Regions from separate parts of the Bacillus sp. KH172YL63 genome, predicted to be linked through region 3. Evidence: predicted binding sites of a transcription regulator. Region 3 holds the regulator's gene; each other region holds the start of a gene.

Region 1 (10,310 bases), 740 kb from region 3:
AAAGAAGCGCGGCTTGTGGAATAAAGGATTTCACTTCAGGAAAGTCGTATATGTTAGGAAGAAAGGAGGCTGTGAAATGGAATTCATCTATATGTTAAAACTGATTCCCCGTTTATTTAAAGAGGAAAACTGGACGGCCAAGGACGAGGAAATCGTCCAACGGCATTTCTCCAGGTTGAAAGAATGGACCGATCAAGGCGTGGTAACGCTCGCAGGCCGGACATTGAATGAAGAGGAGAATGCCTTCGGGATCGTGATCTTTGAAGCGGAAGGGGAGGAATCTGCAAGGACTTTCATGAATGAGGACCCGGCTGTAAAAGAAGGAATCATGACTGCCGAGCTGTTTCCGTATCGGATCGCGCTGTTAAAAGAAAACCGGTAATCGTCCAGGATTGGAGGAGAATGTATGGAGAAGTGGATAGAGGAACTGTTTACCGGGGAGATATTGGCTGATGCCGCATCCCGGTTTGGTTGTGATGTGAAAGAAGCGAAAAAGCTCGGGGACTTTGAAAACTATGTGTATGAAGTCCATAAAGAGGAGAGCCCGTATATTCTCCGGCTCACACACAGTTCACATCGCTCAAAAGAAGAAGTCGAAGCGGAACTGAATTGGGTCAATTATTTACATAAGCACGGTGTGACCGTCTCTTTGGTCAACCGTTCGGAAGCGGGGAACCTGGTGGAAGTCATTGAAGCCGGGGAAACCCAATTTTACATTTGTTTATTTGATAAAGCTCCAGGACATCCGGTGAAAATAAATGATCCTTTGTTTGATGATCCCTTATTTTATCTGTGGGGTAAGCTGACAGGCCATATGCACAGGGTGACGAAGGAATATGAGCCTGACGGTACCCGCCGTGAACGATGGGATGAAGATGATGTGCTGGATTTTAAAAAGTATGTAACGTCTACAGAAGACAAGGAAATCGTAGAGAAGGGTCACCGCACGAAAGAAATCATCTCCCGCTTCCCAGAGACAAAGGATTCTTTCGGACTGATCCATTCTGATATCCACCCTGGGAACTTCTTTTATCATGAAGGTGACCTGCATGTGTTTGACTTTGATGACAGTTCACAGTTTTACTTTATGAGTGATGTGGCCATCCCCCTTTATTATTCTGTTTGGTGGAAGTACAGAAATGAGACGTTAGAGGATCGGAGCAGATTCGGAGAAAGGTTCCTCGTTTCGTTCTTGAAAGGGTATAGGACAGAATGTGATGTGGAGAATGAATGGGTGGAACGGATTCCCCATTTCCTGCTGCTGAGGGACCTGACGTTATATTCGGTTTTTCATAAAAAATGGGATCTCACAAACTTATCTGAAGCCGAGGAGTCATTGATCCATCAGCTCCGGGATCGATTGGTGAAAGATGAACCGATCGCAGAGCTCGACTACCGCAAAATCCTTGATGAAGTAAGAATGGCATAGGCCGGGAGGAATGTTCCTCCGGGCTTTTTTCTTAGTGGAGGAAGATTTTAATCAGGGGAAAAGTCTGGTAGAATGCAAAAGACTATGTACATATCAACAGATGAGGTGAAACAAATGGATAAAACCATTGGATTTATAGGATGCGGCAATATGGCGCAAGCAATCTTAGGGGGCATACTGCATGCAGGACTCGTCGATAAACGGGCCATACGTGCCAGTGCAAGGACTAAAGCAACACTCGAGAAGGTAGCGGAGCAGTTCGGAGTGGAAACGACCGTTGATAATCAAGCGGTTGCTTCAGTTTCTGATATCGTGTTCCTTGCCGTCAAACCGGATCAATACGGTGTGCTGATCGAAGAAATCAAAGATTCTCTGAAGGAGGACGCCATCATCATGACCATTGCAGCCGGCATCACGATTGACTGGATGGAGAAGAAGCTGTCACCATCTATGAAAATCGTACGGACGATGCCGAATACACCGTCCCTGGTCGGGGAAGGGATGACCGCTTATTGCGTGAATGGAGCGGTGACAGAATCGGACCTTGAAGCTGTGCAGGCAACGCTCGAAAGCTTCGGAAAAGCAGAGAAGGTGGACGAAGGGATGATGGACGCGATTCCCGCCGTCAGCGGGTCATCCCCTGCTTATGTATTCATGTTCATCGAAGCACTGGCCGATGGAGCGGTCCTGCAGGGAATCCCGAGAAAACAAGCGTATCAGCTCGCGTCCCAGGCCGTGCTCGGAGCAGCCAAAATGGTCCTGGAAACAGGCACCCATCCCGGCGAATTGAAAGATGCCGTATGCTCCCCGGGCGGCGCAACGATCGAAGCCGTCGCAGCCCTCGAGAAAAATCAGTTCAGAGGCACAATCCTTTCTGCCATGGAGGCATGCGGGAAGAAGTCTAGGTCCTTAGGGGAGTAGGGGTGTCAGGTTGGATTTAGGGAGCGGGGAGAGGAAGGAGATTGTGGATTTTTTGGGAGTGACGCATAAACCGTTGAGGGTGACGCATAAACGGGGAAAGTGACGCATAAACCAAAATCCAAACATTATCAAACAATCTATCTCTGAAAATAACAACAAAAATTCCGCTTGAATCAAAAAGCAAACCAGATTCTATATCCAAGTAATCCCTTCACAACACAAATCATAACGAAAACCTGCCGGAGTAGTGTCTACTTCGGCAGGTTTTTTATTGTGTCTTGAATTCGACCGTGATACTGGCAGTTACCCCGATTTGTCCTGGCTGTACCGGTGTGCTTTCGTCGGCAGCTTTGAGGTAGGCGACGTTCATCGAGGATGGCATTCCGATCGTCGATTGTTCTGTAATGGATGCAGGCTGGGGGTTGAGGTGTTGATTCGATTGGTTTGCCAGTGTGAGTGCTTTTTGGTACGCCTTTTGATAGGCAGAGGCAAGTGCCTGCTGGTAGGCTTCAATGGGGTTGGAATGGACAAATTGGATGTTTTCGATCCGGTTGGCACCGTTTTTTAAGGCGTCGTCAAGGATCGTCCCCACTTTTTCAAGGTTTTGAATCGTCACTCGATATATCTGACGAACCTCATATCCGGTGAAAACCTGCTTCCCATTATCATAATTGTACTGGGGGTTCACCTGATAGGAGGAGGTTTGGATGTCTTTCTTGAGGACACCGTTAGCCATCAGTGATTGCATGACGCTGCTTGATTGCTGTTGATTCAGTTGTTGAGCAGTCTGTAAATCTTCATCCTTTGTGACGATGCCAATGGAAACAACGGCTTGATCGGGATCGATATACATCGTGTGATCTCCTGAAACGGTGATTGTTCCGGGATTTGCGGTGGTTCGGTAGGAAGGATATGAATACATTTTACACGCACGTAAAGGATTCGATTTTATCTAAATCGATGCCGTAGTATACCCATGTGAAGCCGATCCATCTCCAGCCTGCAATTGAACGGTGTCCGATATATACCGGATAGAACCAGAAGGAATCTCTTTTGAGCCATATATAGGTGTAGTGGAATAAGCATCTTCTGATCGCGCCGGGATCTACTGCATAGAGGCCTGGACTGCCCTGCGTCCCTTGAACTGCCGTCTTTTGCGGCTGGAAATTCGGTGGCGGTCCGGGTGGATGTTGGTTTTGGCCGCCATGGCCGCCGGATGGTGGTGGGGAATCAGGTGCCCCTTGGCCGCCACCTGGAAAACCTGGGAAGCCTGGAAAGCTGCCACTGCCAGATCCCTGCCCTTCGCCCGGAAAACCAGGGAACCCGTTGCCTGATCCCTGCCCTCCGCCGGGAAAGCCAGGAAACCCGCTGCCAGAGCCCTGCCCTCCGCCCGGAAAACCAGGGAACCCACTGCCAGATCCCTGTCCTCCACCGGGAAAACCAGGGAATCCGCCTCCTGGGAATAGTTGTCTGTGACCGTACATAGAAGAACCTCCTCATAAAGAATTCTCTTTATCTTATGAGGAGGTCCGATGGGCGTGCGTGTCTATTCAATTGAGAAATGATTGCCTGATTAAGATTCCATTGCTTTATCGATGACGCTTTTTAACGTAGCTGCAGAATGGGCGAATTGCGCCTTCTCTTTTTCATTCAATGGCAGATCAACGACCTTGCGGATCCCTTCACGATTGATGATGGCAGGAACCCCGATGTAGATGTCGTTTTGATCGTACTCTCCCTCTAAAAGGGCAGATACAGTTAGAATGCTGTTCTCATTGTTAAAAATGGCCTTTGTAATCCGTGCAAGACCCATGGCGATGCCATAATAGGTGGCCCCTTTGCGTTCGATGATTTGATATGCCGCATCCCTTACGTTGACGAAGATGTCTTCGAGCTTGTTCTGCACTTCTTCATTTTCCATATCGATCAACTCGCTCAGTTGACTGGCACCGACGGTTGTATGACTCCATACCGGGAACTCAGTGTCGCCATGTTCCCCCATGATATAGGCGTGGATATTCCGGGTATCGATATCGAAATGCTCACCGACCAGGTATCGGAGTCTTGCTGTATCAAGGATCGTACCAGAACCAATCACCCTTTCCTTTGGCAGCCCGGAGAATTTCCAGGTTGCGTAAGTCAAGATATCTACGGGGTTTGTTGCTACAAGGAATATTCCGTTGAAGCCGCTCGCCATGACAGAGTCTACGATTGTTTTAAAGATCTTCACGTTTTTCTCCACAAGGTCCAGTCGTGTTTCACCAGGCTGCTGATTTGCTCCAGCCGTGATCACGACAAGATCGGCATCCTTACAGTCGCTGTAGTCCCCGGCAGATATCTTCATTTGGGGAGCGAAGGCAAGTCCGTGGTTCAAATCACGAGCATCTCCATCTGCTTTTTCCTTATTCAGATCAATCATCACAAGCTCATGAGCAATTCCTTGATTAAGCAGGGCGAAGGCATAACTTGAACCAACAAACCCTGTGCCGATTAACGCTACTTTATTTGTGCATTTAATTGTCATCCGTCATCACCTATCCACAAATTATTTGAACAATACGCATCCGTTTGAATGGATGTAGAAAAGAAGAAAACATATATTGTGAAGTAATTCACAATATAATCATAACATGAATCACTGTGATATTCTACTCCTTCATCCATTATACTATACGTATATGTGAAGTAATTCACAAATATGTCATAGCTTAGAGGGACGGACCTTGATTCCTAGGACCTGGTCCTAGGAATCAAGGTCCGTCCCTCAAAAAAAGGGTTTTGTCTCAGTGATGATGAATGTATAGGAAAGAGTGTGTGATGGGGGTGTATGGTATGGATGTGAGGAATGGTGAGTTGGTGATCCGCCCTTTGGAGGAGGGGGATAAGCATTTGCTGGTGAGGTGGCTGTCAGATCCTGTGGTGCTTGAATTCTATGAAGGCAGGGATCAATCGTTCACACTGGAAATGGTGGAGGAGAAATTTTTTGCGGACAGGGGTGTTATGAGCTGTCTCGTTCTCTATGAGGGAAGGGAGATCGGATACTTACAATATTATCCCCTTGATGAAGAAACGATGATCCGCTACGGCTACACGAATCTGGATGAAGTGATTTATGGAACGGATCAATTCATCGGGGAGGCTGTGTATTGGAACAGAGGAGTCGGCACGAAGATGATCAAGGCAGTGGTCGAGTATTTGCTTCAGAAGGAGGGTGTTCACCGGCTGGTGATGGACCCGATGACGTGGAACACCAGGGCGATCCGCTGCTATGAGAAATGCGGGTACAGCAAAGCCCGGATTCTATCGGAGAATGAGCTTCACGAAGGGAAGTATCACGATTGCTGGCTGATGGAGTACATTCCCGAATAAGGAGGAATGAAGGATGAGCAGGATTGAAGAAGCCGTTTCATTGAGGGGAACGGGTAATCATGAAGCGTCTATAAAGAAATGGAAGCAATTGATCGAGGAAGATCCGAAAGTCGGATACCTCCACTATCAATGTGCCTGGACCCATGATGCGATGGGCTGTGAAAGGGAAGCGGTCACTTATTATGAAGAGGCGATCCGGCTGGGATTGACGGACCTTCATCTGCAGGGCGCTTATATCGGGTTGGGAAGTACATATCGGTCATTGGGTGAATATGGGAAGAGCCGATCCGTTTTAAAGGAAGGCATGGAGCGGTTTCCCGACAATAACGGGTTGAAGGTTTTTTACGCCATGGCCCTGTATCATCTCGACGGGCACAAAGAGGCGATGGAGCATCTTCTCACCTGTATCGTGGACACGTCACAAGACGAAACGATCCAGCCTTACAAAAGGGCGATCGCCTTTTATTCAACACAATTGGATAAGGTATGGGACTAGGAAAGGCTGTTAGAGGTAGCAGCTTTTTCATTTTTTTAGATGAAAAAGGAGGGGACGAATGTGACCAGGTTGTACTTTGCGAGGCACGCTCATTCGGTTTATACACCGGAGGAACGGACGAGGCCTTTATCGGAAAAAGGAAAACGGGATGCAAAGATTGTGACTGAACTATTAATGAAAGAAAACATCGATGTTGTCTGTTCAAGTCCTTACCAGAGAGCGATTGAAACGGTGGAAGGGATCGCACATCACATCGGTCAGGATATCAGGATGGTGGAGGAAATGAAGGAGAGGACGTTATCGGGTGAGCCTGTGGATGACTTTCAGCAGGCGATTTCGAAAGTATGGGGAGACCCGGCCTTTTCATTCGAAGGGGGAGAGTCGAATGCTACCGCTCAAAAAAGGGGCGTACAGGGGATATTTAACCTGCTGGAAGAATATAATGGGAAAAACGTCGCAGTCGGAACCCATGGAAACATCATGGTGCTCATCATGAATCACTTCGATGAAAGCTATGATGTGAATTTTTGGAGAGCGCTTGAGATGCCTGATATTTATTGCTTAACCTTTGAAGGGCGAACGCTGCAGAATGTCAGAAGAGTGTGGACAGAGCAGGCAGGAATACTATAAAAAAAGACCGTTCGCTCTGAACGGTCTTTCAGTATCTTCATTAATGAGGCAGGAATGCCAATTGATAGAAGAATAGAACGGCAAAGATATACACAAGTGGATGAACTTGCTTCCACTGACCTTTGACAACTTTCAGTATTGGATAGGAAATGAAGCCCAATGCAATACCTGTTGCAATGCTTGATGTCAGCGGCATGCTCAGGATGATGAGGAAAGCAGGGAAGGCTTCATCAAGCTGATCCCATGAAATCTTTGAAATGCTTCCCATCATCAGACTTCCTACGATGATCAGTGCCGGTGCCGTGATGGCTGCAATCCCGGATACTGAGCTGACAAGCGGGCCGAAGAAAGCTGACGCAATGAATAAGATTGAAACGGTCAACGTTGTCAGTCCGGTTCTTCCTCCTGCAGAAACCCCTGCTGAAGATTCAATGTAAGCAGATGTCGGGCTCGTACCGAACATTGCCCCGACAGTCGTTGCGACTGAATCAGCGAGAAGTGCCTGTCTCGCACGAGGAAGTGTATTGCCTTTCATGAGTCCCGCCTGCTGGGCAACTCCGATCATTGTACCAGTCGTATCGAAAATCGTGACAAGTAAGAAGGAGAAGACTACGGCATATAAACCATATTGGAAAACGTCAGCAAACGCCGTAATCGGATTTGCGACAATCAGTCCTTCAGGCAGATGAGGAAGGGCGACAAACCCATCCTTAAAGGATAACTCGCCTGTGAAATACGCGATCATCCCTGTGACGATCATCCCGATAAACAGGGCACCGTGCACATTCAAGACCATCAGAATCAACGTGACCGCAAGACCGGTCAATGCAAGGATCGCTGAAGAAGAATGGAGATCACCGAGCTGCACAAGGTTCGTCGGGTGAGCCTGGATAAGGCCGGTCAGACGCAATCCGATGAAGGCAATGAACAACCCGATCCCTGCTGTAATTCCGTGCTTCAAATTTTGCGGAATCGCTTCGATCAATTTTTTTCGCAAAGGCGTCAATGAAAGAATGATGAACACAATCCCCGCAACAAATACGGCAGAGAATGCGACGATGTATGAAATATCATCGTGTGCACCAACGACAGAGTATGTGAAATACGCATTCAGTCCCATACCCGGGGCGATGGCGATAGGATAGTTCGCGAACAGTGCCATCCATAAAGTACCGGCAACTGCTGCAATGATGGTCGCCAGGAATACTTGGTCAAAAGGCACCCCTGCATCAGATAAAATGATTGGATTGACAATCACTATATATACCATTGTTAAAAATGTGGTGATTCCGGCCAGTATCTCCGTTTTAGGGTCTGTACCGTTTTCCTTCAATTTAAACATCATAATTCCTCCAATAAATACGAACATTAAAAACAAGCAACTCCTATATTATTCGTTATTTGAGCGAAATTCAATAGATTTCCCCGAATTTTTTTCAAGAAATTATATTGTAACCCCTTCCAAACACCTTCCGTTTTCGATAAGATGTTATCAATTACAGGGGGAGCATCCCCCATCCAGCGCAACTGGTATCACTTAGAGAAAGGGGCGGTACTAACGTGTATCCACAACTTAAAAACAAACCAATCTCAGAACAGATTGAACAGATCACACGGTCATTAGTCGCTCTGAAAAGTTACAACGGTACAACAGGAGAAAGTGAAAAAGCGAGATTCATATATGAACTGATTTCATCGTTCCCTTATTTCAAGGAGCATCCTGACCAGGTATGGATGCAGGAAGTCCCGAACGATCCAGTCGGAAGGAAGAACGTATTCGCCCTTTTAAAAGGACAGTCACCAAAAACTCTTCTATTCCATGCCCACTATGATACGGTCGGCACCGATGATTACGGGGCATTGCAGGATATGGCACATGATCCCGACTTTCTGCAAAAATTCTTTATGGATTATGAAGGGGAGGAAAAGGTGCGGGAAGACGCACTGTCCGGAAAGTGGTTATTCGGAAGGGGAGCCCTTGATATGCAAAGCGGCATCGCCGTTCACCTTGCGAACCTTCTGCACCACTCCAAAGAAAAGGAGCACGACGGACATTTACTCTTCTTATTCAATGGAGACGAAGAAAGTGAGCATGCCGGGATGATTACTGCTTTAAGCGAGCTTTACCGATTGAAGGAAGAAGGCCTGGACTACGTCGCCGCGATCAACACCGACTTCATTTCACCGATCTATGATGGGGACTGTAAGAGATATATCTACACCGGAGCGGCCGGAAAGCTTCTACCCAGCTTTTATATATATGGAAGGGAAGCACATGTAGGCGATGTCCTGACATCAATCGATCCCACCATTATCGCTTCCAGGATCAACTTGGAGGTGAATCAGAACTTAACGTATCTCGAAGATATTCCGGGGGAATTCACCCTGCCTCCTTCATGCTTATATTTTAAAGACGATAAGCATACGTACAATGTGCAGACGCCACTCAGTGCGTCCCTTTACTTCAACTATTTTGTTTATGAAAAAACGGCAAGGGAAGTCCTCTACGAAATGAAGAAAGTCGCCATGAAAGTAGTAAGCGAGGCAGAGGCACGGAGCAAGGAACAATATGAAAAGTACCGAAGCTATCATGGCTTCCCTGAAAGAGAATTCTCATGGGAGATAGAAGTAATGAGCTTGCGAGAGTACATCTTCTGGTTAAAAGAAAGGGGCATCGATCCTGATCCCGTCATGAAGAAAATCTTCCATGATATGGACGGGGAAGACAGACGGACAATCGCTTATGCCATGGTCGAAGCCCTGCAGCAACTGGACCCAGATCGCACACCGAGGGTCATCATCTTCTTTGCACCGCCGTTTTTGCCCCACAACTATGTCAATGAAGACAACGAATACGGAAAACGGGTCAGGGAAGTACTGGGCGCATGCCTCGATGACATCTCAAAAGAAACCGGCGAGGAATTCGTCATCAAACGCTTCTTCCCCTACCTCGCCGACGGCAGTTTTCTTTCCCTTCATGAAGAAGATGAGGATATTGAAGTGTTCAAGAAAAACCTCCCCCTCATCGATCAGCTCTACCCCGTCCCCATCGATATGATCAGGAAACTTAACATTCCATCGATCAATATCGGTGTGTACGGCAAAGACGGTCATCAATGGACGGAAAGGGTATATAAGCCATACACATTCTCCGTGTTGCCGGACATCATCCGGCGGGTGACGAAGGAATTGTTGAAGATTTAAGAGGTGATAGGCGGGTCGATTGGATTGGTTGGCCCGCTTTGTATGGTTTGGGTAGGGGGACGTTGGAGTAGGGTGCCACTAGGGGTGATTCGACTCCGACTCGATTCGATTCGACTGAGCGATCAGTCATATGGGTTTATTTGTAAAAAGACGCATATAAAGAAATTTTGACGCAATCCTTTAAGTAAGAGACGCAATGAAAATTATTATGACGCAATTACCTTTCAAATAGACGCAATCGAAGGATCGTACTGCTAATTG
Region 2 (10,310 bases), 1.9 Mb from region 3:
AGCAGAAGAAGGCTCTCTCCGCCAGTATATTACCCGCTCAGAGGCAATTTTGCAGCGGGGACGTGCACTTACCGAGAAAATCGAGCATCTGTTGAATGAGCTTGTATTCGAATCGGAAATGTATGTCATGGATGATTATCTGCTAAAAGTAGTGGAAGAATATCTGGAACAAATTCAATATTCATTGAAACTCTTCCTGGAAGATGAAAAAGGGATCTATTGGCTCGAAACTTCCGATGAAGAACACACCTTTGTGGTCATGCCGAGATTAGTTGAAGAAATCTTGAGGGACCACGTATTTTCTCAGAAGGTTCCATTCATCTTTTCTTCTGCCACACTGTCTTATAATCAAGATTTCTCTTACGTATCCAAGTCACTTGGAATCGGAAATTATGAGAAGTTCTCAGTGGCGTCACCATATGAATACGAAGAAATGATGAAGGCGTATATCCCGTCACTGGACATAGGAACAGATGAGAAAAATATCTATGCATTCGACCAGCTGAAGAACAATCAAGGAAAATCATTGATTCTCTTCTCATCGAAAGAAGAGATGGAGAACTTCAGAACTTATCAATTGCAGCAAGGCAGTCAAGACTGGCAAGTGATCTACGAAGGTGACAGGGAAATCAGTGATACAGTAGAACAGTTTCAGCAGGAAACGTCGACTGTATTATGTTCTTATCACTTATGGGAAGGGCTTGACGTGCCTGGTGAATCACTCACCCAGGTGATCATCTACTCCCTGCCGTTCCCTCCGAAGGATCCAGTATTTGATGCCAAGAGAAATCATGCTGCCGACTCAATCAATGAAGTCGACATCCCGTACATGATCCTGCGCCTGCGTCAAGGAATCGGACGCCTCATCCGGACTAGCGAAGACTACGGAAGCATCCACGTCCTGATGGATGCAGAAGAAGCTTCAAACAGGGAATTGGTGGAATTTATTTTACCAGTGGGGATTGAAGTGTTGAACGTATAGTATGGAAAAACCGCCTGGAATGGAATGGGCGGTTTTTTTGTTATTTGGGGGGATTGGTGAGGTGAAGGGGGCCGTGCGTGTGGAGTTGATCACAAGTAAGGTGAAGCAGGACATTTATGTGGGGTGGGTCACAATCAAAGTGAAGTTGATAATATATCCGTAAAGTCGATAATAAGTTGGCCGAAGTCGATAATATATCTGTAAAGTCGATAATAAAAGGCCAGAAGTCGACAATATATGCATCAAAGTCGATAATAAGCGCCCGGAACGGGATGAAATCAGATATAAAACCGTCCAAATATCAGGCGGCGTCAGACTTATACGCCCTAATCCCCACAATCCATCAGGAAATTCCAGACAAAGACGCCCCAAATACCCTCTCAGAAACCTTTTCCCGAAGAATCCCCTCTATCAATTCACTCATTCACAGCCCAAGTTTCCAGAAAAATATGATAAAATAGATAGGATGTTAGAAAAGGGGGCTTTATCAATGAAAGAAACGACGATAGAAACAAAAGAACGTTTTCTTGATTATGTGAAAAAGATGTCTGCATACAACGAAGCGCTTGGATTGATGTTCTGGGATTTACGGACAGGTGCTCCGAAAAATGGCGTGGAACAGCGGTCTGAAGTCATTGGCATGCTTTCATCAGAGCTATTTGAAATGTCCACTTCGAGTGAAATGGCCGCTTATCTGGCGAAACTTTCCCCAGAGATGGATCAATTGGATGAAATGACGCAAAAACTGCTGGAAGAGTGTCAGAAAGAGTATGAGCGAAATAAAAAAATCCCTGCATCCGAGTACAGGGAATATGTTGTATTGCAATCAAAAGCTGAAGGAATCTGGGAAGAAGCGAAGGATAAATCTGACTTCTCCATGTTTCAGCCTTATCTTGAAAAGCTTGTCGCGTTCACGAAACGCTTCATTGATTACTGGGGCTATGAAGATAACAAATATGATACGCTTCTCGACATGTATGAGCCTGGTGTAACAGTGGAAGTGCTGGACAAAGTGTTTGGGGATCTTCGAGAGCAAATCGTCCCACTCGTCCAGAAAATCTCTGAATCTGCGAACAAGCCGGAAACCGGGTTCCTGTTTGAACATTTCCCGAAAGATAAGCAAAAGGAGTTCAGTTTGAAAATCCTCGAGCAAATGGGATATGATTTCAACTCTGGAAGGTTGGATGAGACGGTCCATCCATTTGCAATCGGATTAAATCCGGGGGACGTGAGGGTGACGACGAAATATGACGAGAAGGATTGGAGAACGGCGGTGTTCGGTACCATCCATGAAGGCGGTCATGCCCTTTATGAACAGAATATCTCTAAAGAATTGGTCGGCACGCCGCTTTGTACCGGTACGTCTATGGGAATCCACGAATCTCAATCGCTCTTCTATGAGAATTTCGTTGGAAGAGATCATTCTTTCTGGAAACAAAACTTTTCACTGCTGAAAGAGTACGCTACAGGGCAATTCGATTCGGTAGGGCTTGACGATTTTTACCGGGCAATCAATGAATCGAAACCTTCATTAATCCGTATTGAAGCGGATGAACTGACGTATGCATTACATATCATCATCCGCTATGAAATTGAAAAAGGCTTGTTTAATGATGAGATCGAAGTGAAGGACCTGCCAAAAATCTGGAACGAGAAGTATGAAGAATATCTTGGCGTCCGCCCATCTCATGACGGTGAAGGAGTGCTTCAGGATGTCCATTGGGCAGGAGGAAGCTTTGGTTACTTCCCGTCTTACGCATTAGGCTACATGTACGCTGCCCAGTTCAAGCGCGCCATGTTAAAAGATATTCCTGAATTCGAAGAGCTGCTGGAGAAGGGCGAGCTTGCACCGATCCGTGAATGGATGACGGAAAACGTACATCAATGGGGCAAATTGAAAAAGCCATTGGACATTATCAGGGAAGTAACGGGAGAAGGCCTGAATGCCCAGTACCTGGCTGATTATCTGAATGAGAAGTATTCAAAGGTGTATGGGTTGAATTAAGATAAATAGACGACTAATAATAGAAAAAGAGGCAGCCTTTTGATGAGGGCTGCCTCTTTTTGATAAGTATTCTGGTCATGCTCAGGAATGGAGTCGTTACGGAAATAAGATACCAGGGTCTGTTGCTATATTCCATGTATGTATGTTTACTCCGTAACGTCCAATGGTAGCAGACCGCCCTGAAAATAGAGTGGAATACCTAATGATAACGTAATCGTTTATCTGCCCATCGTAACCGACAAAGTGATCTTTATCTTCAATTAATTCATCTTTACTGCGCAAATAGTCTTTCACTATAGAAACTGCTTTATCCTGTGTTTCTGTAGGGGTATCCGTACGAAGATCATTATTGAGTGCAACAGTTTGACTGTCAGAGTGATTTTCTTTCATTTGAACATCACTTTTGTTGTTATTGTTTTTTTCTTTTCCAATCTGATTGTCTGTACCGTCTTCTGATAAACTTTCTTCTCCACTTGTTTGGTGGTGTTCTGTAGAAGGTGAACTTTCACTTTTGCTGCTACTTTCACCAGGATGATCGCTGGAGGATTCTAAAGTGGTTCGTTCCGACTCTGTTGAAGTTTCTGATTCAGTATTGGCCTCTGAAATCGGTGCGGAATCTTCTGTTGAAGTATGTAACGCTGCGTCTTTGTTCTGCTCATTTGAACATCCCGCGAAAAAAGAAACGAACAATATTAGAGCAACACTGTAATGAATTATGTTATGTAGTTTCCTCATATAACCCCACTCTCATTTTATTACTATTCTTTGTTTACTTGGTAGCCTATCATTTCCCCAGCTTCGTTTTTGATGGGGAAAAGTATCTAAAGGCAGTTTCATATTATCCTATATTATTCATTATGTAAAATATTGGATGGTTCTGGATTTTATAAGGTGAAAAGAGTAGAAGGGGGTGGAGGAGTCTCTTGGGATCATATCCGAGACTGCATGGGTGCGAATATAGTACTCAAGTGACAGAGAAATACATAAATATAACCCCAAAAGGCAACTGACACCTTTTAGGGTTACATTTCATATGTTTGGTTTAGACCAAGCCGCCTCCGCTTTTTAATTTGTCCAGCTCCAGGTGCTTGGGGCTCGAGGTCATAAGCCAAGTCACCCAAAAAGGCAAAGACCGCCTTTCCAGCTGACTCGTCTTATGCTTGTCGCCCCAGGGCGAGCCCCTTCCGCTTTTCAATTGTCCAGCTCCGGCGGCTAGCCCCTCGAGGTCATAAGTCAAACCAACCAAAAAGGCAAAGTGCGCCTTTCCGGTTGGTTCGCCTTATGCTTGTCGGGTCTGACCAAGCCGCCTCCGCTTTTCGATTGTCCAGCTCCGGCGGCTAGCCCCTCGAGGTCATAAGGAGAACCAACCAAAAAGGCAAAGTGCGCCTTTCCGGTTGGTTCTCCTTATGCTTGTCGGGTCTAACCAAGCCGCCTCCGCTTTTCTTACCACATCCGATATCCTTTTGATGCTGGTGGGGCGTTTTGGATCATGTCGATGAACGGGACGGAGTAGGCGACGAGGATGAGTGCTGCTACAACCGTTAACCAAATTCTCCAGTTTTCAAATATCATAGGCGTTTTTTCAGCAGTTTCTGCCTGTTCTCCAATCGGGAATTCTTCGTTTCCTTTTGGTGCGAAGAATGCAAGATTGATAAAGATGTATAGGACCAGGATGATCCCCATAAAGAGGATTGTTCCGCCGACTGCCTGGGCGACCTGGTAAGGGATCCAGTCAAGTGCCTGTGGAGCGTCTCCGTAGGTTGAATAAGATGAACGTCTCGGAGCGCCGAGTAAACCGGCTGCGTGCATCGCTCCGGACATGATGCCCATGCCGACAGCCCATACGATCGCTTGCACGATGGCCAATTTGTTCATCGCCTTCGTTAAGACCCGGCCTGTTAAATGAGGCACGAGCCAATAGGAGATACCGAAGAACGTAAGCACGACGGAGGTGGCAAGTGTCAGGTGGAAGTGACCTGTCACCCAGATCGTATTATGGACAACCTGATTCATCTGATTGGATGCATTGACCAATCCACCTGCTCCGGCTGGGATGAAAGCGACCATACCGATAAATGGAACGGTAAAACGGGCGTCTCCCCATGGCAGTTTTTTGAACCAACCGAATAATCCCGTAGCGCCTTTTGAACGTCCGTACATTTCGAAGGTGGCAAACAGTGAGAATGCGGTCATCAGGGAAGGGATCACCACCATGAATGTCAGGACAACCTGCAGAAATTTCCAGTATGCGTCAATTCCCGGCTCAACCAGCTGATGGTGAAAACCGACAGGGATTGAGAAAAGGAGGAAAAGTATAAACGATAACCGTGCCAGTGAATCGGAAAAGATTTTACCGCCAATGACTTTAGGGATGATAACATACCATGCCATATAAGCGGGAAGCAGCCAGAAATATACGAGCGGGTGACCGAAGTACCAGAATAGAGTCCTGCTGACCAGAACGTCAACACGATCCACAAGTCCAAGAGACCAGGGGAGGAGCTGGAATAATACTGTTCCTGCGACACCGATTGTAGCAACGATCCATAACACGGTGTTGATGATTGCCATGAATGTAAGCAGTGGACTCGGTTGTCCTGGATTTTCTTTCCGCCAGCTGACATATTTCATGATCATTCCAGCCCCGCCGAGCCAGCTGCCGACCACGACGAACGTCAAACCGAGGTAGAAGATCCAATGAGCCTGGAGTGGTGCATAAAATGTATAAAGGACAGTTGCCTCATTGAGGAGAATCATGACGGCCGCCATAGTGGTACCGATAAGCATCACCCAGAATCCAAGCCACCCCATCAGGCGGGCTTTCGGTGAATAGGTGCCGGACGTACGTGAGATGGCAGCATGCTGGAATCCGAGAATGAAAAAGGTTGTGAGGACGAGCCCAAGCAATACGCCGTGAACCGTCAATACCTGATAGTATCCGATCCCTGCTGGAAGGGTGAATCTTCCTGATCTCACCAATACTTGTAATAACCCTGCCAGTCCACCGAGTGCGAGTGCGATGAAGCCGACATAAATATGGGTCATTGCGAGAAGGGCATCTTTTTTGTCAATTTTTACGAACGATTTCATTTAGTCCACCACCTTAATCATCGATTTCATGGAGTGATGTCCCACTCCGCAATATTCATTACACACAACAAGAAATTCCCCAGTCTTATCAAGGGTTGTGGTGTATTCACTGATAAATCCTGGTTCAAGCATCATGTTGATATTTGTGCCAGCCACTTCAAAGCCGTGGACGACATCTTTCGTCGTGGCGATCACCTTCAACGTCGATCCTTTGGGAACTTCAATCTCCCCGGGTGTGTAAAGAAAAGCAGAAGCGACCAATACCAGCTCATAATCCCAATCCTTCCCTTCGACCTTCTTTAAACCTGGTTCGTCAAAAGGAGCGATGTTATCCACGTGTTCTGGGTTGATATAGGCTTTAGCGCTTGGAGGCTGATGACCTTGATGAAAAGCGCTTATACCGAGAATGATTAAAAATAATATAAGAGACCCTGTTCCTAACGTTAACCACCATTTTTCATAACGATGCATGTGCATATGATTCACTCCTTTGAATTAAAAACGATCTAAAAATAGTAGAAACACGCCTAACCATGTAAGGACCAAAAATCCGCCTAATAATAAAACGGAAGTCAGGGTGCCCTTCAGCGATTTGGAATCCTCCAGTTTGACGACCGTTTTATTCTGTAATTCCGGTTTTCCCATTCATCTCATTCCTTCCATCAATTGGATGATTGTATTTATGCTTCTATCGTAACCGCCCTGGTGCATCACAATCTGTGATAAATGTCACACCTGAAGGGTGAATTTGTGAAATAAATGTGAAGTGAAAGAAATGGGCCTTTCAGCCGGTTCATTTGCAGAGAGGTGAAGCATACCGTATAGGAATGAACGAATAGAGGGGGAGACAAGATGGAGAAGTATTACTGCAAACGGTGCTGCCAGATCTTTTCCCAGCGCTTGACCTGTCCGACATGCGAACTGCCGGTAGAAGCAAAGATCCACATTCAAGTTCATCATCAAGACGGGAAAAAAGGCAGCCAGTGAAGTGAACAGAGTTGGGGTTGAGTGGTGGTTGTGATAATATATAGAAGATTCTAAAAAATAGGGTGATAAAACATGTTTATTCCATCATTTTCATTACAGGACAAATTAGCGATTGTAACCGGTGCCGGCCGTGGAATTGGACGGGCAATCAGTATCGGATTGGCAGAAGCGGGGGCTGATGTTGTCCTGTTATCCAGGACGAAAACAGACCTTGAAGAAACGGCTGAAATCATCGAAGGAATGGGAAGGAAGGCATATGTCCTTCAGACAGACGTGACGTCAAAGCAGGAGATCAGTCATGTAGTCCCATACATAGAAGCTCAAGGAAGATCCATCGATATCTTGATAAACAACGCAGGTATGAATATTCGCTCTGCTGCACTGGACGTAACGGAGGAAGAGTGGCAGGTAATCATGGATACCAATTTAAAATCCGCCTTCATGATGAGCCAGGAAGTCGGAAAGCATATGAAAGAGAATGGAAAGGGTAAAATCATCAATATTGCGTCTGTGGCAGGACACGTTGCCCTCCGGACCGGAGTCGTATACGCATCGACCAAAGCTGCGATGATCCAGATGACAAAAGTGCTCGCGTTGGAATGGGGACAATATCAAATCAATGTCAACAGCATCGGACCCTGGTATTTCAGGACCCCTTTGACGAAGAAGCTGCTTGAGGACGAGGAGTATGTCAACGATATTCTCTCAGTCACTCCGCTGAAAAGGATCGGAGAACTTCAAGAACTGGTGGGACCGGCGGTGTTCCTTTCTACCGATGCATCGGATTATATCACCGGACAGACGCTGTTCGTTGATGGCGGCATGACAATCAACGGCTTTTGAAGATAGAAACTAAAAAACCGGCTCCATTCGTCGAATGGAGCCGGTTTTTGCTGTTGATTGGAGTGGGTAAGATGTGACATCAGTCAGCAACTCTACTAATTCAATGGCGTCAGCACTGGCTTGCCCGTGGTGCGACCACAACTCTTCTATTATATTTCAATCATCAATATCACTAAAAAGTCTCCGACATTTTCAATCGTAATAGGAAGTTTCAAAGCTTTGTCAAATCCATACATCTTGGACTGGCCGACAATGACGGTCGGCGGGGTAATGTCAAGTGAATGTCCTGCCTGGGCGAGTAATGTGGCAAGATTACCAGCGATCATATTACCCAACTCCCCGGCGAACGACTCGAGCATTTCCCCTTCAAGCGGCATTCCGAACATGGATGCGCCCAGTGCCTGAAAGGATTCCTCTTCTCCATCTACGATCATCCTGCCGCGTACACCACCGGTAAATCCGATGAGCACGCCAATCTTATGTTGGCTGAAAGGTTCCGTCAACAAAGAGGGCTGCTTCACATCAATATTCATAGGGATGACACTTTTGATTGCCTGTACTGAACTATTTAGTATATCGGTGACACTTTTTGTTAAAATCATGTCGAATCCTCCAGTATTTTGTCATTTTTATCATACCATATTACCTGGTCGGAAAGAATGATTATTTGGAATTGTTTTCATTTTCAAGGGCTTGATGGTGAGGGAAAATCTCTGCTGTGTACATAATGATTGTGTTTCTGGAAATACTATCCTTACTTGGAAGTGCAGGGAGTGAAAGGATATGCCGAAAATCCTGTCTGTTGAAAAAGAAGTACCTCCGGTGAAAATCACCCAGAAAGAAGCTTCGGAATTTGCCAAACAGCTGTTTTCGTCAAGCTTCAAGGATATCGGCCGGCTTATCAATGTGTTTCAAAATGGAGAGATAGAAAGCCGGTATTTCGTTAATGATCTTCAATGGTTTTCGAAAGAACATTCTTTCAGGGAAAAGAATGACGCATACATATGTCATGCTGTGGATCTGGGGAGCAGGGTGATCAGAAAAACCCTTACAGAACACAGGCTCACGATGAATGACATTGATGCCATCATCACGATCTCATCATCTGGGATATCCACCCCGAGCATTGAAGCAAGGATCATGAATTCCCTGCCATTTTCTCCTCATATCAAGCGGATCCCGCTTTGGGGATTGGGGTGCGCAGGGGGAGCAGGCGGACTTGCCCGGGCATATGAATACTGTCTGGCATTTCCTGAGGCGACTGTGCTGGTCCTTTCCATAGAGCTGTGTTCTCTGACATTTCAGCATGGGGACCGGTCTAAGAGTAACTTGATCGGGACATCGCTTTTTGCTGATGGTGTAGCCTGTGCAGTCGTATGTGGAGATGACAGTACTGTACTGGAGGGAGTTTCACAGCCGTTGCCAGCGATCATCGCCACCCAATCAACGCTTCTGGAGGATTCATTGGATGTCATGGGGTGGGAAGTAAAGGACAATGGGCTATATGTGGTGTTTTCAAAAGACATCCCTGCGCTTGTGAAGAATTGGCTCCGTCCCAATGTTGAGGGATTCCTGGACCAACATGGTGTAAAGCTTGGGGGCATCAATCATTTTGTTGCCCATCCTGGAGGAAAGAAAGTGATTGAAGCATACCGGGAAGCGCTTGGCATGGACGAATCGATGACGTCAGAAGCTTTGAAAGTGTTAAAGGAATATGGAAATATGTCTTCTGCGACGATACTTTATGTGCTGAAAGAATTTATGGATAAGGGCTGTTCACGGGGGGATATTGGTTTGGGGACCGCGCTTGGTCCCGGGTTCAGTTCGGAATTATTATTGATGAGGTGGGAATGAGTGCTGTATTTCTTTCTGTTCTTTTCAGTGTTGATCATTCAACGGATTGTGGAAGTTGTGATAGCGAAATCAAATGAGAAATGGATGATAAGGCAGGGAGCGAAAGAATATGGACAGGCCCATTATAAATTGATGGTCGCGATCCATGTAGCCTTTTTCATCTCTTTGTTGATTGAAGGCGGTATAAAGGAATCGGGGGTCAACAGCTATTGGCCATTCCTGCTGTGCGCATTCTTGATCACCCAGATCATGCGGATATGGGTGATCACTTCTTTAGGGAAGTATTGGAATACAAAAATCATCGTGCTGCCGAATGCTGAGTCTGTCAATAAGGGTCCATATAAATACTTGAAACATCCAAACTATTTGATTGTAACGATCGAACTGATCATTGTTCCCTTACTTTTCAATGCGTATTGGACGATGTTCATTTTCGCACTGCTCAATCAGCTCATCCTCTCGGTACGCATTCCCCTGGAGGAGAAAGCTTTACGGAATGAAACAGATTACGGGGAGGTTCACATCCAAACAAAAGGGTGGGGATCACTC
Region 3 (10,310 bases):
TCAGGTGGAGCAGTTTGACTGGGGCGGTCGCCTCCTAAAGAGTAACGGAGGCGCCCAAAGGTTCCCCTCAGAATGGTTGGAAATCATTCGCAGAGTGTAAAGGCACAAGGGAGCTTGACTGCGAGACCTACAAGTCGAGCAGGGACGAAAGTCGGGCTTAGTGATCCGGTGGTTCCGCATGGAAGGGCCATCGCTCAACGGATAAAAGCTACCCCGGGGATAACAGGCTTATCTCCCCCAAGAGTCCACATCGACGGGGAGGTTTGGCACCTCGATGTCGGCTCATCGCATCCTGGGGCTGTAGTCGGTCCCAAGGGTTGGGCTGTTCGCCCATTAAAGCGGTACGCGAGCTGGGTTCAGAACGTCGTGAGACAGTTCGGTCCCTATCCGTCGTGGGCGCAGGAAATTTGAGAGGAGCTGTCCTTAGTACGAGAGGACCGGGATGGACGCACCGCTGGTGTACCAGTTGTCTTGCCAAAGGCATCGCTGGGTAGCTATGTGCGGAAGGGATAAGTGCTGAAAGCATCTAAGCATGAAGCCCCCTCGAGATGAGATTTCCCATCACGTAAGTGAGTAAGATCCCTAGAAGATGACTAGGTAGATAGGTCAGAGATGGAAGCATGGCGACATGTGGAGTTGACTGATACTAATCGATCGAGGACTTAACCACAAAGAGTCATATTTATATGAACAATCGGCTGATATTCGGCTTTCTTGACATCAATTCTTTATCTAGTTTTGAAGGAACAAACCTTCAATTTAATATTCGTCTGGTGATTATGGCGAAGAGGTCACACCCGTTCCCATGCCGAACACGGAAGTTAAGCTCTTCAGCGCCGATGGTAGTTGGGGGATCTCCCCCTGTGAGAGTAGGACGTCGCCAGGCGAAATATTTTTTTATGAAGTCACTATCTTTATACTTCAACATATAGTAGTATGGAGAGTGTGATACTTATATCGACGCGGGGTGGAGCAGTTCGGTAGCTCGTCGGGCTCATAACCCGAAGGTCGCAGGTTCAAATCCTGTCCCCGCAATACCATTTTTGACTCAGGATATCCTAATCCTAAATGAGTCACGCATGGATAGTTATTTTTGCTAGAGCAAAAAAACTCTGGTCCGGTAGTTCAGTTGGTTAGAATGCCTGCCTGTCACGCAGGAGGTCGCGGGTTCGAGTCCCGTCCGGACCGCCAGATTTGTTTATTCAAACGAAACGTTGTTTCGTTTTTTTTATTGTCTATTTATCATATCCTTTACTCACATACCCGAAAAGGGGTAAACTACATATATACATTCTCCCTTAGGGTAACAAACGATCCTAAGGGTTTTTTATACCTACAAGACGATTGAGGAGATAAACATGAATCAGTTTGAAATCATAACCGAGAGTCCAGATGAGACAGGTGTGTTTGCAGAGCGATTGGGATCACTCCTGAAGCCTGGGGCGGTGTTGACGTTAAAAGGTGACCTTGGGGCAGGAAAGACGACGTTTACCAAGGGTTTGGCGAAAGGTCTAGGCGTGACGAGGACTGTCAACAGCCCGACTTTCACGATTATTAAAGAATACCGGGGGCGTTTGCCTCTATACCATATGGATGTGTACCGGTTGGATGATTCCTTTGAAGATCTGGGATTTGATGAGTATTTTGAAGGTGAAGGTGTGACCGTTGTTGAGTGGGCTCACTTGATTCAAGATCAGTTACCGGAAGAGTTATTAAGCATATCGATTTACCGTGAAGGGGATTCAACGAGACGCATCGTGTTGAAGCCTGTGGGAGAGAGATATAGCGAATTGTGTAAGGAGATTGTGGCATGACGATTTTATCCATCGATACTTCCAATTATCCTTTAGGGGTGGCCCTTGTCGGAGAGGATAAGGTGATTGGCGAGTATATTACCTATATGAAGAAGAACCATTCTGTACGGGCGATGCCTGCGATTGAGCAGCTGCTGAAGGATTGTGAGATCAAGGCGACAGAACTGACGAAGATCGTCGTAGCCAACGGCCCAGGCTCCTACACCGGTGTGCGGATTGGTGTGACACTGGCAAAGACGCTTGCATGGTCACTGAACATCCCGCTCATCCCCGTGTCCAGTCTTGCGACGCTCGCTTCGTCGGGCCGATACTTTCCAGGCTATATCGTTCCATTGTTCGATGCGAGACGTGGACAGGTCTATACGGGACTGTATGAGTACCAGGGGGATCGACTGGCATGCGTTGAAGAGGATCGGAATATCCTGCTGGAAGACTGGGTGAGGAAGTTAAAGGATTACGATAAAGATATATTATTTGTGGGTAATGATGTAAGCATCCACGAGTCTGTGATTAAAGAAGTAATGGGAGACCAAGCTAAGCTTGCCCCGTTTGTCAGTCATAATCCCCGGCCTTCCGAGCTTGCCTATATCGGGAGCCAGATGGAAGAGATGTCTGCACACGACGTTCTTCCGAATTATATCCGGATGGCAGAAGCAGAAGTAAAATGGCTTGAATCCCAAAGAAAATCCTAAAGGAAATGAAGGATTGTTACGCGATGGACATACGATTTATGACAGTTGACGATTTAGATGCTGTGATGGCAATTGAAAATCAATCTTTTAGCATCCCTTGGAGCCGGGACGCATTCTTGAATGAAATCGAGCAGAATCACTTATCCACATATCTTGTTGCAGAGGAAGATGAACGGGTCGTCGGCTACTGTGGCGTCTGGCTTGTTGTGGATGAGGGTCATATCACAAATGTCGCTGTCCTGCCGGATTACCGGGGACGGGGAGTGGGTGAGGCGCTCATGAGAAAGCTTATGGATGTTGCAGGTGAGTGTGGGGCTCGTACGATGACGTTGGAAGTCAGGGTCACAAATGGTGCAGCCCAGCATTTGTATCGCAAACTGGGATTTCAGGATGGTGGAATCAGAAAGCGTTATTATTCGGATAACCAAGAAGATGCTTTAGTAATGTGGGTGAATTTATGAAAAAAGATACATTTGTGTTGGGAATAGAGACAAGCTGTGATGAAACGGCTGTCGCTATTATAAAGAACGGAACCGAGATAGTGACGAATATCGTTTCTTCTCAAATCGAAAGTCATAAACGCTTTGGTGGGGTCGTGCCGGAAATAGCGTCCCGTCACCATGTGGAACAGGTGACCTTTGTGCTCGAGGAAGCACTTGAGCAGGCCGGGATGACGATGGAGGAAATCGATTGTGTGGCCGTGACGGAAGGTCCCGGGCTGGTCGGGGCGCTGTTGATCGGCGTCAATGCTGCAAAGGCACTGGCATTTGCCCATAACAAGCCACTCGTCGGCGTCCATCACATTGCCGGACATATATACGCCAACCGGTTAGTGGAAGAAATGAAGTTCCCACTTCTCTCATTGGTCGTATCAGGTGGTCACACCGAGCTGGTCCTCATGAAGGAGCACGGCTCGTTTCAAGTCATCGGGGAAACCCGGGACGATGCTGCCGGAGAAGCCTATGATAAAGTGGCCAGAACATTGAACCTGCCTTATCCGGGTGGACCGCATATCGACCGTCTTGCACACGAAGGTGAGCCTGTCATTGATCTGCCCCGGGCATGGCTAGAAGAGGGGTCTTATGATTTCAGCTTCAGCGGCTTGAAGTCAGCAGTTATTAACACTCTCCACAATGCGAAGCAAAAGGGACAGACCATCCATCCACAGGATCTGGCTGCGAGCTTCCAGGCCAGTGTGATCGATGTGTTGGTGACGAAAACGGTCAAGGCAGTGAAGGAATATGGTGTGGAACAAGTATTATTAGCTGGGGGCGTTGCGGCGAATAAAGGACTGCGGGCTGCTTTGCAGGAAGCGTTTCATGATGTCGACGCAGCATTGATCATCCCGCCATTGTCCTTATGTACCGATAATGCTGCGATGATTGCCGCTGCCGGTACGGTCCTTTATGAACAAGGAAAACGTGGAAACATGGATATGAACGCAAATCCAGGACTTGATATCGAAAATTTCTAGTGAAAGAAGCTTAAACGTGAAGAGCGTTTAAGCTTTTTTTATTGACTGTTATGTTGTATACATCGCTGTTTAAAACAGGTCCCTATTTTCATCAATCTTTACATTAATTCCGGAATACCCTCCAAATGAAAAAGCTTACATGTTGATAGGCTGTGAATAACAAGGGGAGAGGTCAATTGATCGGTGCGAACATATGTTTTTATCAACAGTCTGTGGATAAAATGTGCACAACTTATTGAAAGATGTGTACATGATGTGAAAAATCTTTATATTTTTGATTGGGAATGAGGATGATTTCTGTGGATAAATACATGTTTCGTTGTGGATTATGTGGAAAAACTGTGTGAATAACGTTTTATCAGGATTTTGAATGTGGATAACAATGTGGAATAAGAAAGGACTGGAGTGATCGTTATCCCCAGTCCTGTGGATTATTGTTCTTCTTGTAAAAGTTCTTCAAGTTCCGTCCATTCTTCCAATAATTCATCAAGCTCTTCTTTCGCTTTGGTGAGGGAGTCGTTCAATTCCTGGACCTTTTCATGGTCTTGGAATATCTCCGGGTCACAGAGGAGCTCTTCTTTTTCCTGAATGTCTGTTTCAAGTGTTTCCATCTGGCCTTCGATTTCTTCCACCCGTCGTCTTCGTTGACGTTCGAGCTTCTTCGCTTCTTTATCGATCTTATGCGATTGCTTTTGTGTCGTCACTGACTGGCTGGTCTGTACCCCTTGCTCGCTGCGTTCGAGTGCCTCAAGCTCTTCCTGCTGCTGCAGTTTTTCAAGATAGTAGTCATAATCGCCAAGATAAGAGGTTGAGCCCATTTTGGACAGTTCGACCACTTTCGTTGCGATGCGATTGATGAAGTACCGGTCATGGGAAACGAAGAGGATCGTTCCCGGATAATCGATCAGGGCGTTTTCCAATACTTCTTTGCTGTCCAGGTCCAGGTGGTTCGTCGGCTCATCAAGGATGAGGACATTTCCCCGTTCCATCATGAGCTTGGACAGGGCAAGGCGGGCCTTTTCCCCTCCGCTCAATGTGGAGACAGGTTTCAGGACGTCTTCACCGGAGAAAAGGAAGTTACCGAGCACGGTGCGGATCTCTTTTTCCATTTTCATCGGGTATTCGTCCCATAGTTCATTCAATACGGTCTTGTTGGAAGACAGTTCAGCCTGTTCCTGGTCATAGTAACTGATGGATACGTTGGAACCGAATTTAAATTCCCCGCCAAGCGGTTTGAGTTTATTCACCAGCGTCTTCAACAAAGTCGATTTACCGATTCCGTTCGGGCCGACGAGGGCGATGCTGTCACCCTTTTTCACAGAGAAGTCGATGTGGGATGAAATCTGTTCATCGTGGTAACCGATGGTGAGGTCCTGCACGTGAAGGACGTCGTTCCCGCTTTGGCGGTCGATTTGGAAGGCGAAGTTTGCAGACTTCTCGTCGCCGAGCGGCCTGTCCATCATGTCCATCCGTTCGAGCTTCTTCCGGCGGCTTTGTGCCATCTTGGTCGTGGAGGCACGGGCGATATTCCGCTGGATGAAGTCTTCGAGTTTCGCGACTTCCTGCTGCTGCCGTTCGAACATCTTCAGGTCCTTTTCATAGTCTTCTGCTTTCTGTTCCAAGTATTTGCTGTAGTTCCCGTGGTATTTCTTACTCCGGTTCCGGGAGATTTCATATACCTGATTGACGACGCTGTCCAGGAAGTAGCGATCGTGGGAAACGATCAGGACGGCGCCTTCGTAGCTTTGAAGATAGGTTTCAAGCCACGATAGGGTTTCGATATCCAGATGGTTCGTCGGCTCATCGAGGATGAGGATATCCGGCTTCGTCAATAGAAGCTTACCGAGGGCGAGACGGGTCTTCTGTCCACCGCTCAATGTGGAGATCTTTGTATCATAATCGAAATCGGCGAAGTTCAATCCGTGGAGCACCGAGCGGATATCGGCTTCATACTGGTAGCCGCCCGAGTCCTTGAAGCGGACCTGAAGCTCGTCATATTCCTTCAACACCCGCTGATAGATGTCTTCCTGCTCGTAAACGGAAGGGTCGGCCATCTGTTTCTCAAGATGTCTCAGCTGTTTCTCCTGCTTCTGCAGCTCTTCGAAAACGGTCAGCATCTCTGCCCAAATTGAAAGATCTGATTCCAGGCCGGTATTTTGTGCAAGGTAACCGATCGTCACCCCTTTAGGTTTCGTGATTTCTCCCGAATCGTAAGAGAGGTGGCCTGCAATGATTTTCAGAAGGGTCGACTTTCCTGCACCGTTCCGTCCGACGAGGGCAACCCGATCTCTTGTCTGTATTTCAAGCTTAATATTTGATAGGATATTATCTGCACCAAAGTTTTTTGATAGTTGATTCACTTGTAGTAGAATCATGACGTTTCACCTCTATTTCATAGTGCTAGTGTACCGTATTTGAAAGGTGAACGGCAATAACTCGACTGTTAATCTTCATACACTTAGGATAAAATATAGTGTATGATGGGTAATGGAATGTATAAATTCTGTACGCTTATTATTTTGGAAGCGGTATCAGAGGTTTTGAATAGATGTGGGGGAATACATTATGAATCAGGATACAACGAAAATTCCACAGGCAACGGCCAAGCGGCTTCCGCTTTACTATCGTTTTATTAAAAATCTGTACTCGTCCGGAAAGCAACGGGTTTCCTCGAAGGAATTGAGTGAAGCGGTGAAGGTGGATTCTGCCACGATCCGGAGGGACTTCTCGTATTTCGGTGCCCTTGGAAAGAAAGGATACGGCTATAACGTCAATTACCTTCTGTCCTTCTTCCGAAAAACGCTTGATCAGGATGCCCTGACGAAAGTGGTATTGATCGGTGTGGGGAATCTCGGTACAGCGTTTCTTCATTATAACTTCATCAAGAATAATAATACGAAGATCGAGATGGCGTTTGAAGTGGATGAAGAAAAGGTCGGGACCCAGATCGGGGATGTACCGGTCTTTCACCTTGATGATTTAGAAGAGAAGCTTGTTGGGCATGATATTGAAGTGGCAATCCTGACGGTTCCGGCGTCTTCTGCTCAAAATATCACAGACCGGTTGGTGTCTTCGAATATCAAGGGGATCCTAAATTTCACTCCTGCGAGGTTGACGGTACCGGACCATATCAGGGTCCATCATATCGACCTGGCGGTGGAGCTTCAGTCTCTTGTTTACTTCTTGAAACACTATTCAGAAGATGACACTGAAATGTCACAAGATGGAATGATAACTGAATAGTAAATCTTTCAAATTTACGTTATGATAGAATGAATAAAGAGGAGGTGTCTCATTATGTTAGGTGCAGGTAGTATCGTACTTATAACAGTCGTTGCCCTATTAATTTTCGGACCGAAGAAATTGCCGGAACTTGGGAAGGCTGCCGGTAATACTTTACGGGAATTCAAAAATGCAACAAAGGGCTTAGCAGATGATGAGGACGATAACAGCAAAAAAGCTAAGTAGGGTAGGATGAACGCCATGAGTCAAAGCCAAAGAGACATGACAGTCTATGAACATATAGGAGAATTGCAGAAACGGCTCATGTTTGTAGTCGTTTTCTTCTTGTTAGCGGTCATCGTGAGTTTCTTTCTCGCAGAGCCGCTGATTCGATATTTGCAACACGCCGATGAAGCGAAAGAGTTGACGATGAACGCCTTTCGGATCACTGACCCTCTCAAAATCTATATGGAAATGATCATGTTCATTGCGATCATCTTGACATCACCCGTCATACTATTCCAGGTGTGGTCATTTGTAAGTCCAGGCTTATATGAGAGAGAGCGGAAGGTGACACTCAGTTACATACCGATTTCCCTTTTGCTGTTCCTCGGTGGTTTGTCATTTTCATATTTTATTTTGTTTCCATACGTTGTGAAGTTCATGATGGGGTTATCGACCAACCTGAATATCCAGCAAGTGATTGGAATTAATGAATACTTTCATTTCTTGTTTCAGATTACCATCCCGTTCGGTTTCCTGTTTCAGCTGCCGGTCATCATGTTATTCCTCACTCGTTTGGGGATCGTGACGCCGATGCTGCTGGGGCAGATGAGGAAGGTGGCTTACTTCGTTCTGCTGGTCGTTGCGGCCTTCATCACACCGCCAGATATCGTCTCCCACTTAATGGTGACGGTTCCTTTACTGCTTCTATATGAAATCAGTATATGGATATCCAAGATCGGGTACAAAAAGGTGTTGGAAGCTGAGCAAAAGCTGGAAATGGAACGATTCGAAGATATAAAAAAGGATTGATCTCAGTGATCAATCCTTTTTTTTGTTTATCTGCTTTTTAATCTTAACATGCAGCATGATCATCCGCAGGCCGGAACCAAAGTCCAGGGTTGCCAGGAAGATGAGCATGTATGTGAAAAATCCCCAACCTTCATCATTCTGTACGTTTTGTACAGCGAAGTATGTGAAGAGCACACCGAGAAGGAGATAGATCACTCCAGAGAATAATGGTGATCTCCTCATAGAAATAATCCTCCAATGAATCCTTGTATTTTTTCAGCTTCGTTCATCAGTTTCTCAATATCATCCTTATAAATGGACTGCATGAGAACGACCGTTGTATTCATCGTGACGTGGGCAAAGATCGGTACGAGGATCCGCTTCGTCTTCACATATAGGAATGCGAAGGTGAAGCCCATCGCAGAATACAGGATCACATGCTCAGGCTCAAAATGGGCAAGAGCGAAAATGACCGAGCTGATGAGTGCCGCAAAGAAGAAGTGCATCTTCTCATATAGGACGCCAAAAATGATCTTCCTGAAAACGATCTCTTCTAATATGGGACCGATGATCGCAGCGACAAGCATGGATAATGGCACCTTTTCAATGATGGCGATGATCATCTGGGTGTTTTCAGATCCCATCTGAATCCCGAGTGCATACTCGACCTGGATCGCGATCGATTGAGCAAGGAATGCCATGAAGATACCAAGAACCGCCCACACGGTGGAACGGGCAGCACCCAGCGGGGCGCTCCGCTCAAGGCGGGTACTTGTTTCACTTTTCCTAAGGATCCCCCACACGACGAGAAGCGTCAGTGTGAAACTGATGACAAGCCAGTATCCAGGCGCGGCACTCTTGACGGCTTCTTCCGGCTGGCCGAGCACATCGATGCCGATCTTAAGCAGCAAGGGGATGCCGATGATGCTTGAAAGCTGCATAACAATATAGGTAATTAAAATATATCCAAAATGTTTTTTCAACGCTTGATCTCCTTTAGCACCTGTATGATGAGCGACAACTATGCTTCGTCTTGAACTTACTCTTGTACAATTCTACTAAGAAAAGGGGAACTGTTCAAATCTGAGGGGTTTATTCTTCCCGATGCCTGAAGAATAAACGCAGGGAAGCAGGCATAGGATAGGAGGGTGTGAAAAAAAGAGAAAAATGACGAAAAAAATTTTAAGCAGGACTCTTGCAAAATGAAAACGAATTAATTAATATAATAATTGTGTTAGCACTCACAGAGTGCGAGTGCTAATAAAAATATTTACATATTTCAAGGAGGTTGTTTCACTTGTTAAAACCACTAGGTGATCGCGTCGTTATCGAGCTAGTTGAGTCAGAAGAAAAAACAGCAAGCGGTATTGTGCTACCGGATTCCGCAAAGGAAAAGCCACAAGAAGGTAAAGTGTTGGCTGTAGGTACTGGTCGCATTCTTGACAACGGTGAGCGCGTTGCTCTTGAGGTAGCTGTCGGCGATCGGATCATTTTCTCTAAATACGCTGGTACAGAAGTGAAATACCAAGGCACAGAATACCTGATCCTTCGCGATAGCGATATTCTGGCTGTAGTTGGCGAATAATTAAATTTCCGTATAAAAAATCATACATTATTTAAATAAGAGGAGGACTTTATCAATGGCTAAAGATATTAAATTCAGCGAAGAAGCACGTCGTTCCATGCTTCGCGGTGTCGATCAATTAGCAAATGCAGTAAAAGTAACTCTTGGACCAAAAGGACGTAACGTGGTACTTGAGAAGAAATTCGGTTCACCGCTTATCACAAATGACGGTGTGACAATCGCAAAAGAAATCGAACTAGAAGATGCATTCGAAAACATGGGTGCAAAGCTGGTTGCTGAAGTAGCAAGCAAAACAAACGAAATTGCCGGTGACGGTACAACGACTGCAACGGTCCTAGCGCAAGCGATGATCCGTGAAGGTCTTAAAAACGTAACAGCTGGTGCGAACCCTGTCGGCGTCCGTAAAGGTATCGAAAAAGCGGTTCAAGCTGCTATCGAAGAATTAAAAGTGATCTCTAAGCCGATCGAAGGCAAAGATTCCATCGCTCAAGTTGCGGCAATCTCAGCAG

Evidence for each region. The regulator Rex, encoded in region 3, represses fermentation and respiration genes when NADH is low (regulators of the CRP and FNR family bind a similar motif). The targets are predictions, from matches to a motif close to TTGTGAAATATTTCACAA.
Region 1: a site for Rex is predicted at 4,951-4,968, ahead of KH172YL63_RS05065 (L-lactate dehydrogenase). Genes of this name have one in related genera too.
Region 2: a site for Rex is predicted at 6,795-6,812, ahead of KH172YL63_RS13160 (cytochrome c oxidase subunit 2A). Genes of this name have one in related genera too.

What each region holds. Positions count from the first base shown of each region.
Region 1 covers NZ_AP022842.1:1,007,698-1,018,007, forward strand. Annotated here, with positions in the region: gene KH172YL63_RS05040 (YciI family protein) at 77-382, shown strand; gene KH172YL63_RS05045 (phosphotransferase enzyme family protein) at 407-1,429, shown strand; gene proC (pyrroline-5-carboxylate reductase) at 1,544-2,350, shown strand; gene KH172YL63_RS05055 (SIMPL domain-containing protein) at 2,619-3,272, opposite strand; gene KH172YL63_RS05060 (hypothetical protein) at 3,274-3,834, opposite strand; gene KH172YL63_RS05065 (L-lactate dehydrogenase) at 3,924-4,874, opposite strand; gene KH172YL63_RS05070 (GNAT family N-acetyltransferase) at 5,183-5,719, shown strand; gene KH172YL63_RS05075 (tetratricopeptide repeat protein) at 5,733-6,215, shown strand; gene KH172YL63_RS05080 (histidine phosphatase family protein) at 6,276-6,845, shown strand; gene KH172YL63_RS05085 (NCS2 family permease) at 6,886-8,187, opposite strand; gene KH172YL63_RS05090 (M20/M25/M40 family metallo-hydrolase) at 8,406-10,049, shown strand.
Region 2 covers NZ_AP022842.1:2,572,161-2,582,470, reverse strand. Annotated here, with positions in the region: gene KH172YL63_RS13185 (ATP-dependent DNA helicase) at 1-982, shown strand, start outside; gene KH172YL63_RS13180 (carboxypeptidase M32) at 1,473-2,987, shown strand; gene KH172YL63_RS13175 (hypothetical protein) at 3,084-3,722, opposite strand; gene KH172YL63_RS13170 (b(o/a)3-type cytochrome-c oxidase subunit 1) at 4,431-6,077, opposite strand; gene KH172YL63_RS13165 (cytochrome c oxidase subunit II) at 6,078-6,554, opposite strand; gene KH172YL63_RS13160 (cytochrome c oxidase subunit 2A) at 6,573-6,722, opposite strand; gene KH172YL63_RS21755 (hypothetical protein) at 6,930-7,064, shown strand; gene KH172YL63_RS13155 (SDR family NAD(P)-dependent oxidoreductase) at 7,137-7,907, shown strand; gene KH172YL63_RS13150 (chemotaxis protein CheX) at 8,057-8,509, opposite strand; gene KH172YL63_RS13145 (type III polyketide synthase) at 8,691-9,761, shown strand; gene KH172YL63_RS13140 (isoprenylcysteine carboxyl methyltransferase family protein) at 9,765-10,310, shown strand, end outside.
Region 3 covers NZ_AP022842.1:264,719-275,028, forward strand. Annotated here, with positions in the region: rRNA gene KH172YL63_RS01470 (23S ribosomal RNA) at 1-670, shown strand, start outside; rRNA gene rrf (5S ribosomal RNA) at 770-886, shown strand; tRNA gene KH172YL63_RS01480 (tRNA-Met) at 962-1,035, shown strand; tRNA gene KH172YL63_RS01485 (tRNA-Asp) at 1,115-1,191, shown strand; gene tsaE (tRNA (adenosine(37)-N6)-threonylcarbamoyltransferase complex ATPase subunit type 1 TsaE) at 1,359-1,814, shown strand; gene tsaB (tRNA (adenosine(37)-N6)-threonylcarbamoyltransferase complex dimerization subunit type 1 TsaB) at 1,811-2,506, shown strand; gene rimI (ribosomal protein S18-alanine N-acetyltransferase) at 2,530-2,967, shown strand; gene tsaD (tRNA (adenosine(37)-N6)-threonylcarbamoyltransferase complex transferase subunit TsaD) at 2,964-3,980, shown strand; gene KH172YL63_RS01510 (ABC-F family ATP-binding cassette domain-containing protein) at 4,412-6,355, opposite strand; gene KH172YL63_RS01515 (redox-sensing transcriptional repressor Rex) at 6,546-7,223, shown strand; gene KH172YL63_RS01520 (twin-arginine translocase TatA/TatE family subunit) at 7,278-7,448, shown strand; gene tatC (twin-arginine translocase subunit TatC) at 7,464-8,237, shown strand; gene KH172YL63_RS01530 (YdiK family protein) at 8,247-8,459, opposite strand; gene KH172YL63_RS01535 (CPBP family intramembrane glutamic endopeptidase) at 8,456-9,199, opposite strand; gene groES (co-chaperone GroES) at 9,514-9,801, shown strand; gene groL (chaperonin GroEL) at 9,857-10,310, shown strand, end outside.